Regions from separate parts of the Paenibacillus sp. ICGEB2008 genome, predicted to be linked through region 2. Evidence: riboswitches for the same ligand, from Rfam matches in the RefSeq annotation. Region 2 holds a riboswitch; the other holds the start of a gene.

Region 1 (9,439 bases), on a different contig from region 2:
ACAGCCGCATTTAGATGGAGTACATACTGTATTTGGTAAAGTAACCAAAGGTATGGAATTCATTGATGCTGTAAAACAAGGCGACAAAATGAAAGAGGTTAAAGTATTTGACGTGTAATTTACCATTACATGTATGATATGAATTCCTTTAAATAGCGTTGTACTTAAGCCGTTCTGTCTTTGGACAGAGCGGCTTTTGTTGTCTTTTGTTTGACGGTTTGCTGATTTTTACAATCACGTAGGTATTACAGTGCGTAAGATCACATTCGAAAAGTAAGTGTTGTGATAGCCTTTTCATAAGAATGCATTTTCCATTTATTTTATATGAGTATTCAAGCTCAGTAAGAGTTGGAAAAGAAGGGGGCTTATCACATTGTCTATTTTAACGCGCACAAATCGACTCGGATTCTTTGAAATCCGGCTGGAATCCATTGGTGGACTCGGCGCTAATCTGGCTGGCAAAATGTTAGCCGAAACCGGGGTGCTTGGTCTAGGGCTGAATGCTTCAAATTTCTCATCCTATGGTTCGGAAAAGAAGGGAAGTCCGGTTAAAAGCTTTGTTCGCTTTTGTGAGCCGGAGGTGGATATTCGGGATCACAGTCCGATTGAGCAACCGCATGTGGTAGGCATTTTCCATGAAACATTATACAAAACGGTAAATGTGATCAGCGGACTGCCAGCGGATGGGATTGTAGTGGTCAATTCCACACGTCCGGCAGAAGAAATACGGGCTGATTTGGGACTGGTATCCGGTACATTAGCAGTGGTCGATGCAATGGGGATCGCACTGGAAGAGCGAACCAAATTGAATACGTCCATGCTGGGTGCCTTGTTCCGTGTCTGTGATTTCTTGGACCCGGAAGCAATGAGATCGGTTATACGCAGTACCTTTGAAAAGAAAAATCCACAATTAGTTGAACCTAATCTGCGTACGTTTAACCGAGGATTTGAGGAAATGGAACTGCACGTATATCCGGTTACGGATGACGCGCAGGATCGGGTTTTTGAACGTCCGCAGCCTTTGCTGGGGTACGAAACGCAATTACTGGGGGGCGTTATTGCGACTCAGGGAAACAGCATGACGAGAGATGTTAGTGGTTCACGTCAGGGTTATGTGCCTGAATATGAAGCTGATAAATGTACCCATTGTGCCAAGTGTGATTCGATCTGCCCGGATTACTGTTTTGTATGGGAAGAGCAAGCAGACAAACGCGGAAGAATGATGCCGTTTTTGCAAGGGATTGATTACCAGTATTGCAAAGGATGTCTGAAATGTGTAGATATTTGCCCATCGGGGGCGTTAAGCTCGCGTCGCGAGCAATGGGGCTGGGCGGAGCAGCATCGTGTTGCCCACCAATTTCCGGTATATGAAGGAGGGCGTGCGTAATGGCAAAACTGGAGGAGGAACTCAAACAGACGGGCGCCGCACAAGTGACAACGTTCGAATCCGGTAATGAAATGGCAGCTACGGCGGCTGCGCAGATCAATTATCATATGATGGGATATTTCCCGATCACTCCATCGACCGAGGTAGCGCAGTATCTGGATCAAATGAAAACGCGTGGTCAGCATAATATTAAACTGGTTGCAGCCGATGGAGAACACGGATCGGCAGGGATTTGTTATGGAGCTGCGGCAGCTGGAGCGCGGGTTGTGAACGCCACCAGTTCGCAAGGTTTCCTGTACATGCTGGAGCAGTTGCCTGTTCAGTCAGGTACCCGTTTCCCTATGGTTATGAACCTGGTGACAAGAGCTGTCAGTGGTCCCTTGGATATTCGGGGGGATCATTCGGACCTGTATTATGGTTTGAATACAGGCTGGGTCATTTTGGCGGCAAGTACGCCACAGGCTGTGTATGATATGAACATCATAGCCCTGAAAATCGCAGAGCATAGCGATGTACGGTTGCCTGTAATGGTCGCATACGACGGTTTTTATACATCTCATCAAAAACGTAAAGTGCAATATTTTGCCGATGCAGAGACCGTGCGCGATTTTGTAGGCCCCAATCCGAACCTGAATTATCCGAATATTACGGATTTTGATCATCCTGTCACTGTGGGTGCGCATATGAACGGTGATGACCTGACGAATAATCACGTTCAACTGTCCGAAGCGTTGAAGCTTTCAGAAGGAGTATATGAGCAGGTAGCAGCAGAATATGCTGCTTTATCCGGTCGGGAATATCCGATTTTGGACCTGTATCATATGGAGGATGCTGAGGTTGCGGTATTTCTGCTGAATTCGGCGGCTGAATCGGCCAAGGATGTGGCGGATCAACTCCGTGCGCGTGGCATTAAAGCTGGTGTGATTCGTCCGAATATTATCCGGCCGTTCCCAGCCGCACAACTGCGGGAGACGTTGCGCCATGTCAAGGCGCTGTTGGTGGGTGAACGTGCAGATTCGTACGGATCAGATGGCGGTAATTTGACGCACGAAATTAAGGCGGCGTTGCAGGAGGACCCACTGAATCAAACCCTCGTATTGAGCCGTATCTTTGGCTTGGGAGGAAAGGATTTTTATGCGGAAGATGCAGAGGCGTTCTTCCAGCTTGCGATTGAGGCGGCAGAGGCTGGACGAGCGGAGAAGCCCTTTGATTATTACGGGATTAATCCGGGTTCAGCGGACAAGGTGATGCCGCAAGTCATGCAGCCACCACGTGGCAATGCATACCGTACGGGTCTGATTCAGGTTACGCCGGACGAGGCGACCGGGAAGCTCAAAGTCAAGGTACCACCTCTGCGTTCGTTAACAACCAAACCACGCCGTCTTACTCCGGGTCATGGGGCTTGTCCTGGTTGTGGAGCCTTGTCTGCACTAGAACTGTTTTTTAAAGGGATTGAAGGCGACATTGTCGTACTGTTCCAGACTGGCTGCGTATATGTGGTGACGACAGGGTACCCATATACATCACACAAGCAACCGATGATCCACAATCTTTTTCAAAACGGGGCCGCTACCCTTTCAGGAGCGCTGGAAGCTTATATGGAGATGAAGCGACGTAATGAAATTGAGATGTCGGATGATCCGACCTTTATCATGATCAGTGGTGACGGCGGGATGGATATTGGTATGGGTTCTGCGATTGGTGCGGCTCTGCGTAACCATAAACTGATTATGCTGGAATATGACAACGAGGGGTACATGAATACAGGTTCGCAGCAATCGTACTCCACTCCAATGGGGCATATGACCAGTACATCGGGTGTAGGGAAAATGCAAAAAGGGAAGCAAGGGCATCATAAGGATACCGTGCAAATTATGGCCGCCTGTAACATCCCGTATGCCTTTACAGCAGCCGAAAGTCATCCGCAGGATATGCTGCGCAAAGCCGCCAAGGCTCAATGGTACGCCAACAACGTGGGTACGGCATATGGTAAAATTCTGTGCGCCTGCCCACTCAACTGGAAATCCGAAGACAGATTGGGTACTAGTATCGTTGGCGCCGCAGTCGAGTCTTGCTTCTTTCCTTTGTACGAAATCGAGCAAGGGAGCACGACGATTACGTACAATCCGGAAGACAAGGGAAAACGGATTCCAGCCGCAGAATGGCTAAAATTAATGGGTAAAACGAAGCATCTTCTCAAAGAGGAAGCAACGCTGGCTACCTTTGAGCAGGAGATTGAGCGTCGCTGGACTATCCTGAAAAAGAAACATGAAATTTCGGAGTTATAATTCTGTTTTTTGCATAATAATCGTGTAACATTGTTAGCCGCTGTTTCGGCACCGGTTCGATTGAGATTCCTAGCGCTTGCTGCGCCAGGAATCTTTTTTTGCGTTTATGGGTTGAAGCATAAAAAAACAGGTAATGATTTCCGATATAGGAGTGGAGGCCTATAGAAGGTATGTTATAAAGTCTTCTTCTGAATTTTAAGATGCAATGAGGTGCAGGTAATGATTAAGCTGAACACAGTTGAAATAATTGAAATTATAAAGAAGCAAATCCCCAAGGTTATGAACATCACGCCAGTGGAACTCAAGTTTACGGATGATTTTGGACGGGCATCGCTGGCGGCAACAGAACACAAATTCACGCTGACGAACCAGCATTATTCTGCCAAGGTGATGGATTGCGTGTTAGAAACACAAGTGCGCCCTATTTTAATGTGTGAAATTATTTATTTTCTAAAATGCGAGTTTATTGATGGGCATGTGGATGTAAGACTGGATTATGAAGCATGTTCTGAGGGAGAGCGAGGACCTGTTGCTTCAGCTGTCATTACCTTTGATCATGATACGCAGCTTGGAGTCGACGAACTGGCCGATCTGATTGACCTGGCGCTTCATATGAATGATAAAACCTGGTTTGAGGAACTCTCCACTCAATATGTCAAAAGCAAAGCAGGAGCTTCGATTAGATAACTTGCTTTTTTTAGAAGTCGGTGCTAATATACGTAACAAGTTTAATGTTAATTCAATTAAATAAGAGCAAGATCCTTCGGGGCGGGGCGAAATTCCCCACCGGCGGTGATGACATGTTTGTGAATCGCTTCTGAGAACACAGCATGGCTTAGTCCGTGACCCGGATGCTGAACAATCAGCAGAAGGTGGACCTGGTGCAATTCCGGGACCGACAGTATAGTCTGGATGGGAGAAGGATACGAAGCGCATGTGCATGACGTGACATGTGCCAATTTTTAGCATACGTAAAAGTACGTACGGCTTATTTCGTTGTAGGACAGCATCGGACGACAGCTTTTATTAAGCTTTCTTTTTGATAGTGTTCTGAGCGTAATTGGCTGTATTGTCATCATGCTTTCTTTTGGCAGACCTATGATTTCATGTCATTTTAATACATGTATGAACTGCGCTTGTATACTACATATGTGACTCTCATCACCCCCATGACGGATTGAATCCCGACTGGGGGTTATTTGCGCTTACAGCTGATGAATTAGGGATAAACTGAAATGTAGTGGAAAGGAGTGAAAGCATGTTTACCGGATTGGTCGAGGAAGTGGGTCGCATTCAAAGTATTTCCAAAAGTGGTGAAGCGATGGTGCTGGGTATTTCGGGTTCTGTGGTATTGGACGATTTGAAAATAGGCGACAGTGTCTCGGTGAATGGTGTTTGCCTGACGGCAATACAGATTGGTACTAAAGATTTTAAGGTTGATGTGATGCCTGAGACTTTTCGCAGCAGTAATCTAAGGGAACTCAGATCCGGCAGTCGAGTCAATTTGGAGCGGGCGATGGCGGCGAGTGGAAGATTCGGAGGACATATCGTACAGGGACATGTGGACGGGACGGGTACGATTCGCGGAGTGACATCAGAGCAGAATGCGGTAGTGTTCGAAGTTGAGCCTTCTGATCAAGCATTATTTAAATATGTTCTTCTCAAAGGGTCAATTACAATTGATGGTATCAGCCTCACAGTCGCGCAGCGGACGAGAAATAGCTTTGCTGTATCTATTATCCCCCACACCTTAGCCGAAACGGCCTTACAAGCCAAACGTGAGGGAGATACCGTGAATATTGAATGCGATATATTGGGCAAATATGTGGAGCAACTTTTACATTACAGAGGTTCAGCGTCGATGGAGAGAGCCGATCAAGCCCCACTTAGTTTGGACTATTTGGCGAAACACGGCTTTGCCTGATACAGCCTGTTACAGAATAATAGAAAAATTGGTTCAGGAGCATTCGTGACACAAGACATAAGGAGGAGAGGGTTATGGATAGAGGCATCCAAACAAGTGCAACGACAAACATCATGGAGCAGGATGAGTTGCACCATGACGAAGAGATACGATTGGATTCCATCGAAGAAGCATTGGAGGATTTAAAGAACGGCAAAGTCGTTATTGTAGTGGATGATGAACAGCGGGAAAATGAAGGCGACTTTATCGCTTTGGCTGAAAAAGCATCGCCCGAGGTGATCAATTTCATGATTACAGAAGGTCGCGGATTGGTCTGTGTGCCGATCACACAGCACCGAGCCAAGGCATTGGAATTGCATCCTATGGTAGAGCAAAACACAGATTTTCATGGTACCGCCTTTACGGTATCGGTAGATCATATGAAGACAACAACGGGGATTTCAGCGGCTGAGCGCTCTTTGACTGTTCGTGCCTTAGCCGACGAAGCAATCACGGGAAGCGATTTTCGCAAACCTGGTCACATGTTCCCACTAATTGCTCGCGATGGTGGGGTCTTGCAACGTGCCGGTCATACTGAAGCGGCTGTCGATCTGGCCCGACTCAGCGGCTTTAAGCCTGCCGGGGTCATTTGCGAAATTATAAAGGAAGATGGTTCGATGGCCCGCTTACCTGATTTGGTCGTGATCGCCAAGCGACATCAATTGAAGCTGATTAGCATTCAGCATTTAATCGACTACCGTCGTCGTTTGTCATTGTAAATAATTTAAAAAAGAGAGGTTGATAAGCATGGCACGTTTTCTGGAAGGTAATCTCGTATCGAATGGTTTAAAGTATGGTATTGTGGTGGGCAGATTTAATGAATTTATTACAAGCAAACTGTTGAGCGGTGCACTTGATGCACTTCAACGACATGGTGCACAGGAAGGTGAAATTGATGTAGCGTGGGTGCCGGGTGCATTTGAAATATCGCTTATTGCACAAAAAATGGCCGCAAGTGGAAAGTATGATGCTGTCATTACGCTTGGCACGGTTATCCGTGGTTCTACTTCACACTATGATATCGTCTGCAATGAAGTGGCCAAGGGTGTGGCGGCAAGCAGTCTGAAAACGGGTGTCCCTATTATTTTTGGTGTAGTGACTACGGAAAATATTGAGCAGGCCATAGAACGGGCAGGTACAAAGGCTGGTAATAAAGGTTGGGATTCTGCGCTGGCTGCGATTGAAATGGCCAATCTCGGTAAGCAGTTCTAATGATATAAATGGCTGAAAGAACGGCATAAACTGCAAAGTGGAAAAGGGATTAGATTGTTAAGCAAGGCGATGACGTATATACTACAGAAAGAGGGATTGATAACGTAGAACATAAGTGCTAATGGGGAAAGGTATTGTTGAATGATGATTGGAGTAAGGCAGGGGGAAGCACATTGACAGTCGTAAATTACAAGCTGGAAACATTCGAGGGTCCGCTGGATCTACTGTTGCATCTGATTGATAAAGCCGAGATCGACATTCAGGATATCCCGATTAGCGATATTACTGATCAGTACATGGCTTTTTTGCACAGTATGCAGGAGCTGGAGCTGGACATTACAAGCGAGTTTCTAGTGATGGCGGCGACGCTCTTGTCCATTAAGAGTAAATTGTTGCTTCCCAAGCCACCTGTGATGGAATATGACGATTTGGATTTTTATGAAGAAGAAGACTATGATCCACGCGAGGAACTGGTTCGCAAGCTGGTGGAGTATCGTAAATACAAAGGGATTGCTCGCCATCTGAGCGAACGGGAGTGGGAACGTAGTCTGATTTATGGCAAGGAGCCGGAAGATTTGAGCGCATTCCTGCCAACCGAACCCGCAAATCCGGTGCATGGGCTGCATGCGAGCGATTTGGTCGCGGCCTTTCAGCGTGCATTGCGCAAAGCTGAACGACGTACGACGGTAACCCGTGTTCATCGGGACGAAATTTCAGTCAAGGACCGTATCCGGCAAGTTATCGGGGCGTTAGAGAAGGTGGGCAATGGAGGACGGCTGCTGTTCTCCAAGCTGATGCATGAGGATATGTATCGGCATGAGGTGGTTGTAACCTTTTTGGCTATCCTTGAATTGATGAAAATGAAGCAAATCTTCTGTTATCAGGAGAAGCTTTTCGATGATATTGTAATGGAGTGGAGAGGGGATTTACGGGTTAATGGATTATCTGAAGCTGAAATCAATTATTGAGGGGCTGCTGTTTCTCGCGGGAGAGGAAGGGTTGTCCACCAAGCAGATCGCCGACATTGTAGAACAGCAGCAAGAGCTGGTTGAAAAGTGTCTGGAGGATATGAAACAGGATATGGAGCAAGGAGGAAGAGGCCTGCAGCTTGTCCGTATTGCTGGTCATTATCAGCTTGCAACTTTATCCGAACATGCACCTTATTTTGAAAAGCTCGCCTACTCTCCGGCACGTGCTTCATTGTCTCAAGCTGCTTTGGAGACACTGGCCATTGTGGCCTACCGCCAGCCCATTACAAGAGTTGAAATCGAAGAGATTCGAGGTGTCAAATCCGAGCGGGCCATACATACACTGGTCAACAAGGAGCTCATTGAAGAGAAAGGTCGAGCTGAGGCCATCGGACGACCAATATTGTACGGAACAACGAAATCATTTTTGGATTATTTCGGTCTAGGCTCTCTTGAAGATCTACCGCAACCGGAGCAGTTCGAGGATTCAGACAATTTAGAAGAAGAGACACAGCTATTGTTCGAGCGTCTGGAGAGCAGCCAGCCTGCGGAGAACGATTCGGATCCGGAATCTTAAATTCAAAAAAACAAAAAATTCAAAAGCCAGCCAGTCCTTACGTCATTGAGGGCTGGCTGTTTAGCATTTTAAGATGCATGATTTTCCGCTGAAAGGTCATACTATTTTTGCCATGATATTCTATAGCAAAAGGGTAGGGAGGACTCGCCAGTGTGGAAATGGATCAGTATCGCCATCATCATCGTTATATTCATTGTACTGGCTATTCTGCTCTCTCGTATTCGATTGAAGCTGGAAATTGCCAAGCATGACAATGATGATCGGGCGCATCTAGAGATCAGATTTCTATACGGCTTGATCAAAATGGATTACGATATTCCAGCCATTCTCATAACAGGTTTGAAAAAAGGGCTTCTCTATCGGCTTGACCGCAATAAAAATATACATAAAACGGATGCTTCTGTGGATAGCGGAAATATTGATACCGAAAAAATCAAGCAATTTATACATGATATACGGATTTTGCTCAAGGGTACACAATCCTTACAGCGATGGCTGAGACATACATTGGCTCATGTAACAGTGTCGAAAATGGAGTGGTCTACCAATATTAGTCTGGCTGACGCAGCTTATACAGCAACCTCAACTGGTATGTTGTGGGGGTTAAAAACGACCTTGATCGGTTTTGCTTCCAGCATTGTGCGCATGGAATGTACCCCAAAGGTGTTTGTGGTGCCTTATTGGGTGGATCGGCTACGTTTTACTACCATCTTGAATTGTGAAGCAAAAATATCGTTCGGTTATTTAATCTTTTCCATGCTCAGATTAGCTTTCCGCATATGGCGCGTTCCGGGAGGCATAGAGGCATGGAAGCGGGTTATTTCCAAAGCTCCTGAGAATCATCAAGCCAACAGTAAAGAATAAACAGTGTAGAGGATTGACATACATATTTCCTGAACCTTTGCGCACAATAGCGAAAGAAAAGCAGTCTACGCTTGAGATAAGCAGAGGAGGAATAAAACATGTCAGATCATCCGATTCAAGGGCTCATGCAAACCGCGATGGAGAACATCAAGGCCATGGTGGACGTGAATACGATTGTGG
Region 2 (9,439 bases):
TGCCGCCACTTCGGGAAGGCCCTCCATGGTGTCAGCCGGTTTTTTGCCTGTCTTGGTAAAGGCTGTTCCAGTCCCAGATACAACTTTATGATCAGAATCAACAATGATGAGTCCTCCGCGTTCACCTATCTTCACAGATTGGAGACTTTCACCCATCTTGTCCAGATTCAAAGCCAATGCAACAGCTCCTTCACCGTCCTTGAGCGTTGCCGATACATTAACCACTAAGTTTCCTGTCGTAACGCTGGCAACTGGAACGCCGACGAATACCTTGCCCTTATGTAGCATTGCGTTTTTGTACCATTTTCTCTCCCTAGGATCATAATCAGCCTCCTTTTTTATCGGAGAACGGATATATTGTCCTTCCATATTGCCAAGGAGCGCGGCATCTAACTCAGGATGAGCTTTGACGATGACGTCCAACTTTTTCTGAAGTGCTTCTTGGTTGGAACCAATGGAATCAGATTCGATCTCACTGGTAAGCACGTCTACGTCTTTTATAATCGGTGCTACATACTGATTAACATTGCTTCGGATCAGATACAGATTCGTGTTTACGGAAGCAGCCATCTGCTGACTGAGCTGTGTCGTGGCCCCCTGGTAAGAAAAGTATCCAATAAGTACGCTTGGAATCAATAACACAGCCAAAAAAGATATTATTAATTTTGTCCTCATTAAATAAAACTGCTTGAGAAACCTGTTCCACCACGGAACTGTTTGTTTTGCTTTAGTCATAGTTTTTTCTCCTCTGTGTCAGATGATCACTACATAGTTTTATTCGACATAAATCGACTAATTTTATAGATGTAATCTTTAAAAACAAGGAATAGTACACTTTTTTTTGAAAAAATAGGTCTTAGGAACTAATGTTAATATGAATATGAATACATAAAAAGCCAAATCAGAGATGCAAAAGCATCTTCACGATTTGGCTTGGATGAGCATGAAAGAAGATTAAGCTATTAATTTTTCTGCTGACGAGAAATCATAAAGAGTGTAATCCAGATCAGCATAAAACCAGTCAATTGCGCTACGGTAACGATTTGCTGGAAAGCGATCCAGTTAATTACGACACCAACCATGGGGAAGCTCAATTCTGCCATCGTAGCATAAGAAGCTTTGGTTGTACTTAAGCCTTTGTAATACAGTAATAAACTGAGAAGACCCGGAAGCAATGCTTGCAGCAGCAAGTTGATCATTACAGCTGCGCCCGCCCATGTACCTGTAGGCATATTCCACGGAGCATGCTCCACCGAGGTGAGAACAATGAGCAGAGGGAGCGCCACCATGAAGCGGAGGGAGGTTACTGTCTCATATTTCATCGAACGAAGCAAGTAGCTACCCATAACGGTCGAACCGCCCCACAGAACCGCTGCACCTAGTGCGAGCAGACTACCAATGTGAACAAAATCATGAACATGCCCAAAGGGAAGCGACCAACCGAAGGTTAGAAGATACGTTCCGAACAGAGCGATGACAATTAATATTCCAAAATGACGCGGTAGCATTTCCTTCAATATAACGCGGGCCAGAATAATGGCGACCAAAGGCTGAAGCTTCTGGAGCAAAAGAACTGCATTCAGATCACCGTTGCTGAGTGCCATGGTGAAAATCACACTGGCCAGTGCCGAGCCGCCCCACGAGACGAACAAAATAGCGAAAACCTGACGAAATCGTATCGTTTTGAGCTCCTCGCGATGCTTCCACAGCATCGGCGTCAGAGCGATAAAGAGCAGCACATGCTCCATCAGTACGATTTGTGCTGAGGTGAATGACTTTAACAAAATAATACGAAACAGCGGGTCTGCACCCCACAAGGCCGCTCCGATCGCGACTAGCCAAAAACCGCTTTTCATGTGGGAGCTACGATCAAAACCTTTGGATGATAGTACAGTTGATGATTGACTCATACTTATTTAGCTCCTTGCGAATACAGGACCGGTGGCACAAAAACCCCCGTCCATGGCGAAAGCCATGCAAGACGGGGGTTGATCAAATAAACTTGCCGTTTGATACAAGTTAAATGAAGTTACTGCAAAAACTATAGCGCAGCATTCATTCACTTTGCGGCATGTTCATACTTCGATCTTCTTCCATCCGGACTTTACCGTCGGCTTTGGCATCTCACCAAATCAGTCCGTATCCTGTTGCCAGATACAGAGTCGCGGGCTTAGCTCCATGAGCCATACCGCCGGTTGGGAATCTCACCCTACCCCGAAGATCCTTATTCCGTTTTTTAATTTCTCCTATAGGATATACCTGTTTTAGAATGAAGTCCAGTGAAAAATGTGTGTATATCTAACAAGGATTTTCATCTTTTTTTGAAAGCGTTTCACTAAAATCTATATTACTAAGCAATATCCTTATACTCAATGCGCCGAATTGCCGCATAAGCCACAATCATTCCCAGCACAGAGAAGCTGATTTGCACGGGGGCAATGGAACTAAGTGTAGCGCCGTTATTATTGGAGAAAAGCAAGGCTACAACCAGAATTGAGGTCACAATAGTCGTGGGTACTGAGTATCTTCGCATTCCCATATACAGCGGAACCAATCCCATAAAGCTGGCGGCCACGGCATTGATTAGCGTCCGCGCGGATTGTTCGGCCAGTATGGAAAGAGTAAGCTTATCCGGTACAATCATGACAAACTGGTTGAGCAAATGAATCGCAGCCGTAATGATGATTTCCGATATAACAACAGACAAGAACGTAAACAGCAGCACAATCAAGAGTTTGGCGATCATCAGCTTTTGACGATGAATCGGATACATGAACAAGATTGTAATCGATTTGGACTTAAATTCTCCTACAATAAAACGGCATAGCAGAACGGAGGCAAATACAATAAATGTGGCTCTCACCATATTGTCCATGAGATCAAGAAGCTGAGCGTACTGTGTAAATTCGGGTACTCCTTCATTTTGGCTATCCAGCGCAATAATACAGAGCAACCCCAAAATACAGGCGTTGGCGATCAGTGCTGAACGGATATAACCCGCCAGATGAAGCTTTTTCATCTCCAACTGTATTAATCTAAGCATGGGGCTCACCTCCATGTAACAGACGTAAAAAGTAGTCTTCCAGCGTACTGCTTTTCTGATGAATGGAATCGACTTCTACATCATTTAAAATGAGCGTTTTCGTAATTTGCTTCTGCGGTACACTCATATCGTAAATACGTATACTCTGTTCATTGAGTACCTTTATATTATTCAGACTCAGATGATGGGAGAGGACGTAGGCCGCTTTTTTACAATCGTTGGTCGTAAATTCGATGTATTCTGTATTGGTATCCCGTACCTGTTCCATCGAAACTTCCTCAATCAGCCGTCCGTGATTAATCACGCCTATTGTATCCGCAATCTGCTCTATTTCCGCTAAAATATGACTGGATACGAGCAGCGTCATCCCATATTCCTTGCATAACATGTGGAATAACTGCCGAATTTCCTTAATTCCCACTGGGTCCAGACCATTAATTGGTTCATCCAAAATGAGTAGCTCTGGCTTGGTCGCAATGGCCCGGGCAATCCCGAGACGCTGCTTCATTCCTAGTGAAAAGTCTTTTACTGGCTTGTCACTCGCATTCCGCAAGTTCACTAATTCTAGCGCATCCCGGACAGCCTGTTTATTATAATAGCCCATGTATTCACAATGAAGTTCGAGATTTTGCTGAGCCGTCAGTCTATCATAAAAAATTGGGTATTCAATAATCGAACCCATCCGTCCGAGCAGATGATAAGAGTTTGGCGTTAGCTTTTCACCGAACAGTTCAATCTCACCCGATGTCGGCTTGAGCAGGTTGGTAATCATTTTCATGATCGTTGTCTTGCCCGCCCCATTGGGACCGAGAAAGCCATAGGTTTCCCCCTTGCGCACATTCATACTGACCCCTGCTACAATTTCATTGCCCTTCATGGCTTTGGTCAGCTGATGTGTACGTAATATGTAAGTCATGGGTGTTCTCCCTTCGTGTGCTGTTGATAATTCAAGAATAAAGGGCGAAATGTTCATTTTTCTTTCGTAATCCTTACAAATTTATTAAGTTGAGCAGCTCGCTTAATAGTTGATCTTCTTCAAGGTAAAAGAGAAGACGGTCTGCTCATAAGGTTTGCTGGTCAATTGCATCTCTCCATTCATGCATTCAACCAGGCGCTTGGCAATCGTAAGACCCAGTCCACTGCCCTGTACCGCCTTATTACGGGAATCCTCAAGTGTGTACATGCGTTCAAAAACCTTATCCTGCTCCGGCTCCTGTATGCCTTTTCCACGATCCCACACTTCTATACGCACTGTATCCTGCTGTTCTGACAGCGTCAGGCCTAGCGTTCGACCCTCTGCCCCGTAGCGAATGGCATTTGAAATCAGATTGCTCAGCACCCGCCCAATGGCTCCTTCGTTCCCCAAGGCATAAATGGGATGCTCCGGAATGTCAATATGTACCGTAAAACCCTGAGCCGTCAGCAGATCATAAAACTCCAAAATGCTGCGTCTGCACAGTTCTCCTATCTCCAGTCGGGTCAGTGGAATATCCGTATCGTTGGCTTCCAGCTTCGCCAAACTAAAAAAACTTCCGATCAGCTCAATCGCTTCGCTTGTCTTTTGATGAATTCTGGATAGCAGCTTTATACGTTCTTCTGACGAAATATCTGGATCGCCATCCAGCATCTCGGCATAACCAAGCACAACGGTAAGCGGGGTCTTGAGATCGTGAGAAATATTTGAAATCATTTTGCGCATAGCGATTTGGCTCCGGTTGTAATCGGCTGATACCCTCAAATTTAAGTCTAGTAGCCGGTTGATCTCCGTCATGAGTCGCTGCAGTTCAACGTCACCTGTGACATATAGCAGCTTTTCCGCATGATTCACGGTCACGATCCGCTCAAGTAGGGTTCGGACATTCTTGATTTTGCGCTTATAGGCTACACGTTCCCGCCAAAGCCATATGATAACGACGGACATCATGAGGACGACAATCCATTCGAAAATGATTTCGATGCTCATATCAACCATTCTCCCATTTGTAGCCGATGCCCCACAGCGTCTTAATGTGGACAGGGTGAGAGGGATCTTCTTCAATTTTCTCACGTAGGCGGCGAATATGGACGTTAATCACATTCTCATCACCCATATAATCGTCTTTCCAAATAAATCCGTATAATTGAGCTTTCGTAAAAACCCGGTTCGGATTGGATGCAAACAGCTTCAGAATATCGGATTCTTTGGCTGTTAGCTGAATTTCATTTCCATCGCGTATGACTGTAAAATGATCAAAATCAATGCGCAAATTTCCATAGGTCAACACTTGTGCTTGCGGCTGTTCCTCCTGCTGTTGCAGACGAGCATAGGTAGTCGATCTGCGGATTGCGGATTGAATACGCGCCGTCATCTCAAGCATCGAAAAAGGTTTGGCAACATAATCATCTGCCCCGAAGCCCAGTCCAAGCGCTTTATCCACATCACTGTCCTTAGCCGACATAATCAAAATCGGCACGGCGCTGCGGGTACGAATTCGGCGGATTACCTCCATACCATCAACCTTTGGCATCATCAGATCCACGAGTACGAGGTCATAGTTATGCCGTTCAAAGGTATTAAGTCCTTCTTCTCCGTCATAGGCGGTGGTTAAATTGTAGCCCTCCTTGGTGAGTGCTTTGAGCAGCATTTCAGCAATGGATAGATCGTCTTCAATAAGTAAAATATGCTGTGACATAGGTGTGGAACACCCCTAATTTTTAGATTAAGCTCGTGTGACGAACTGTACCTGAATTATATAGAGCGGTGAAGGGGATTTCCATAAAAAATATCCACTAAGAAAACGAAAATGCCCTGGATTGTCCCGAAGGAGCTACGTTCAACAGTGTCAGGTAATTAATCATTCCCCTATTCTATACTGAAATAGTCTATAATCCGATGTTTGGAATACGGTGTTATAATTTCCGGGGCAAGCCTAGTGTGAGAGATTAGGGATGTCAGATCACGAGCTACGGTACAGAACCGTCAATAAAGGAGAGCAATGATGTTTGTTATACGGGGAACCCAAAAACTGCTGAAGGAATGGGAGACTGAACCACTTCAAGTTGATATTTATCCGCCTTTGAATAGTTGGCATGCCAGCTTGTTTTTACTGAACCGGAGAAAAAATATTGTGTTTATGCATGATATTTCCCGCTTAAGCGTCACGCTGTTTGGGATTAAAAAATCGCAGTACAAAAACCTGCCGTCTCTTTTTGTACAAACCTTGAAGGAATTAATGATCAGCGAAGGGTTTGATGAACAGATCGTTAAGGCATACATACAGGAAGGCGAGCAGATGCTGGCGACTACGACGAATAGACATAGTGTGATGGTAACCTTAGATGAGATTATATTTATTATGAAGGAACTGGACATGGAGCATGGGTGCGAGCTGGAAAAGAACCAGTGGAATAACCGGATTGTGTTCAAAACGGATCAATACAAGTACCCGATTGACGTTTTTAAAGAACTGCTGGAAAAGCATTATAAAGTGGAGAGTAGTTGAGAGTTTAATTGCTTACATATGGATGGTTTGTAGTCCCAAGCTGTCCTGATTTCTAAAGGATTTCTGCTGATTAGGACATGCCAAAAGAGTATCCTCAAAGTTCATGCAGGCAGGGGATGCTTTTTTTATAACTCACAGGATAGTCATGCTTGCGATGAAATGAATCATAGCGCAATAAACCGTACACTTTGGTAGAATAAAATGATAAAGGGTTCGACACCATGGGTCAGACTTATAAAACGGGGGGTACATAACGAAAGATGAAGAGGATTATTGATATAGCCAAAGAAGCAGGAATTGAAGAAGAGCATCTGGAGACGTATGGCAAATATAAAGCGAAGCTGAATCCATCTCTGTGGGAGGAACTGAAGGATCGCCCGAATGGAAAGCTGGTGCTGGTTACAGCGATGAATCCCACTCCGGCTGGAGAAGGAAAAACGCTGACAACCATCGGGCTGTCCCAGGCACTCAACGCGATGGGGCATAAAACCGTTGCTGCGCTGCGTGAGCCGTCCCTTGGACCTTGCTTTGGGATGAAAGGTGGAGCCACCGGGGGAGGACAGGCCCAGATTGTTCCGGCGGAAGACATTAATCTGCATTTTACAGGGGATATACATGCGATTTCGGCAGCACATAATTTGCTGGCAGCGATGATTGATAACCATTTGTTCCATGGAAATGCTTTGCGGCTGAAGCCAGACCGAATCGTGTGGAAACGGGCTGTCGATATGAATGACCGGAGCTTGCGAAGTATTGTGACTGGATTGGGAACGGGGAATGGAGCGGTAAGAGAAAGCGGCTTTCTGATTACCTCGGCATCGGAAGTCATGGCGGTGCTATGCTTAAGTGAAAATATGGACGATCTTAAAGTACGGTTGGGTCGGATGGTGATTGGATATAACGAATCCGGTGAAGCGGTAAAAGCAGAGGATCTGCACGCGGTGGAAGGAATGGCTGTGCTGCTTCGGGAAGCATTAAAGCCTAATCTAGTGCAGACGTTGGAAGGCACTCCGGTTATTGTGCATGGTGGACCTTTTGCTAATATTGCCCATGGATGTAGCAGTCTGATCGGTACAAAGCTGGCGTTGAAGCTGGGAGAGGTCGTCGTCACAGAGGCGGGATTTGGGGCTGAGCTGGGAGCGGAAAAGTTCTTTGACATCAAGTGCCGCCAGTCCGGCTTGCAGCCGGATGCGGCTGTGCTGGTTGTAACCGCCAAAGCGCTGAAATATAACGGCGGTGTAGCTAAACAGGAGCTGGATGCGGAAAATCTGGAGCAATTGCAACTCGGATTAGCCAATATGAGCCGGCATGTACGGAATTTGCAAAAGTTTGGTGTGCCTGTCTTGGTGGCGATTAACCATTTTGTAACAGATAGCGAAGCTGAGTTGGATTTGATTTTCTCAGAATGCCGCAAGCTGGGTGTACCCTCAGAGCTTTCACAAGTATGGGCGCAGGGAAGCCAAGGGGGAGAAAAATTGGCCCAAAGCCTGCTGAACTTACTTCAGAAGGATAAAGCCCATTTTGCGCCGCTATATGATCATACGCTTGATTTGCAAGCGAAAATTAGTGTCATTGCCAAGGAGATTTACGGTGCGGCAGAGGTGGCTTACACGCCTGCAGCCAAACGGGCGTTGGCTGGTATGGAGCAGCTTGGTTTTGGACAACTGCCTGTATGTATGGCCAAAACGCCGTATTCTTTCTCAGATCAACCTTCCTTGCTAGGTGCGCCGGAGGGGTTCACCATTCACGTGTCCAGCGTATCATTGTCCGCAGGCGCAGGCTTTGTAGTCGTGGAAACAGGTAATACCATGACGATGCCAGGATTGCCCAAATCTCCAGCAGCTGAGCATATGTCGCTGGAGGCAGATGGGACTATTCAAGGACTCATGTAGCTTTTGAAAAATAACAGCATTTCAGCATCAACGAACGAGCAGTTTGGGCAGTGCAGTGAGCAGCTTTTGCCGAGTCATAGCATCGCTCCAGTTCCAGCGGTCTGCTTCTACGAAATATACCTGGCCTTGACGCACAGCAGGGAGGCTATGCCAGAGAGGGCTGTTGAGCATGCATTCCAGCGTATGCTTGGAGTCTGGTGCCGTAGGGACGAGCATAAATATGCGATCGCCAGCGTAATCAGGCAATTCGTTTGGATTAATTTCTGCGAAGCCCAGTCCCTCATCAAGCATCTTTTGGATTGGCTCGACAGGCTGGAAGCCGTGCGGGTGGTAGAGGGCCGATGAGAATCCGGACATGCCCATGACAAAGAGCCGATCGCCATGGTCGTAGATAAAAACAGAGGCGGTTTCTCCGGCTGTGATATGCGTGCTGAGCTGCTGCCACATCGCCAGATTACGAGCGGTGAAGGTCGCTAACCAGCGTTCGGCCTCTTGTTCCTTATCGAGCCAGGCGCCAAGTGTACGCAGTCGTTCCTCCAGGGCGGCAAAGGAGTTGAAGGTGACGGTGGGCGCGATGCTTGCAATACGCTCATATTCCTGTTCATCCGAGTTGGCGATGATAATCAGATCAGGATCAAGAGCGCTGGTCAAGCGGGTATCCAGCGGAAGTCCCACGTCAGTTACGTTCTCAAGACGATGCTTATAGACGCTGTATTCACTGAGCCGCAGGCTTCCGCCTATGGCTGTGGCTCCTAACGCGAGCAAATCGCCCATCGTTTCTCCGTGATAGATGATGCGGCTCGCTCGACGAGGGATATGAATATGGTGGCCAGTCCAATCCTTAACGCACACAGAACCGGGAGTGGAAAGCGCATATTTACCCGGTGGAACCCCGGTCATTTGCCTAAAACGCCGATTAAAATAATATTCGTCAGAGAAACCCGCCTGACGGGCAATTTCACGTAAAGGCCGTTTGCATTCCAGCAGCAGCCGCTTGGCATGGTTCAAGCGCAGCTCAGTGA

The links. Region 2 has a riboswitch for FMN ahead of C400_RS0107390 (DMT family transporter). Riboswitches for the same ligand answer to the same signal wherever they lie in the genome.
Region 1: another riboswitch for FMN. It lies ahead of ribE (riboflavin synthase); the one in region 2 lies ahead of C400_RS0107390 (DMT family transporter).

What each region holds. Positions count from the first base shown of each region.
Region 1 is NZ_AMQU01000016.1:135,600-145,038, forward strand. Features, by position in the region: gene C400_RS0115490 (peptidylprolyl isomerase) at 1-118, shown strand, start outside; gene C400_RS0115495 (2-oxoacid:acceptor oxidoreductase family protein) at 374-1,387, shown strand; gene C400_RS0115500 (thiamine pyrophosphate-dependent enzyme) at 1,387-3,675, shown strand; gene C400_RS0115505 (IDEAL domain-containing protein) at 3,895-4,362, shown strand; FMN riboswitch at 4,431-4,603, shown strand; gene ribE (riboflavin synthase) at 4,934-5,599, shown strand; gene ribB (3,4-dihydroxy-2-butanone-4-phosphate synthase) at 5,674-6,357, shown strand; gene ribH (6,7-dimethyl-8-ribityllumazine synthase) at 6,386-6,850, shown strand; gene C400_RS0115525 (segregation and condensation protein A) at 7,024-7,818, shown strand; gene scpB (SMC-Scp complex subunit ScpB) at 7,787-8,395, shown strand; gene C400_RS0115535 (DUF2953 domain-containing protein) at 8,546-9,259, shown strand; gene ytfJ (GerW family sporulation protein) at 9,358-9,439, shown strand, end outside.
Region 2 is NZ_AMQU01000007.1:608,095-617,533, forward strand. Features, by position in the region: gene C400_RS0107385 (methyl-accepting chemotaxis protein) at 1-735, opposite strand, end outside; gene C400_RS0107390 (DMT family transporter) at 963-1,910, opposite strand; FMN riboswitch at 2,082-2,226, opposite strand; gene C400_RS0107395 (ABC transporter permease) at 2,351-3,043, opposite strand; gene C400_RS0107400 (ABC transporter ATP-binding protein) at 3,036-3,959, opposite strand; gene C400_RS0107405 (sensor histidine kinase) at 4,062-5,006, opposite strand; gene C400_RS0107410 (response regulator transcription factor) at 5,008-5,715, opposite strand; gene C400_RS0107415 (DUF6933 domain-containing protein) at 6,022-6,525, shown strand; gene C400_RS0107420 (formate--tetrahydrofolate ligase) at 6,786-8,417, shown strand; gene C400_RS0107425 (ABC transporter substrate-binding protein) at 8,445-9,439, opposite strand, start outside.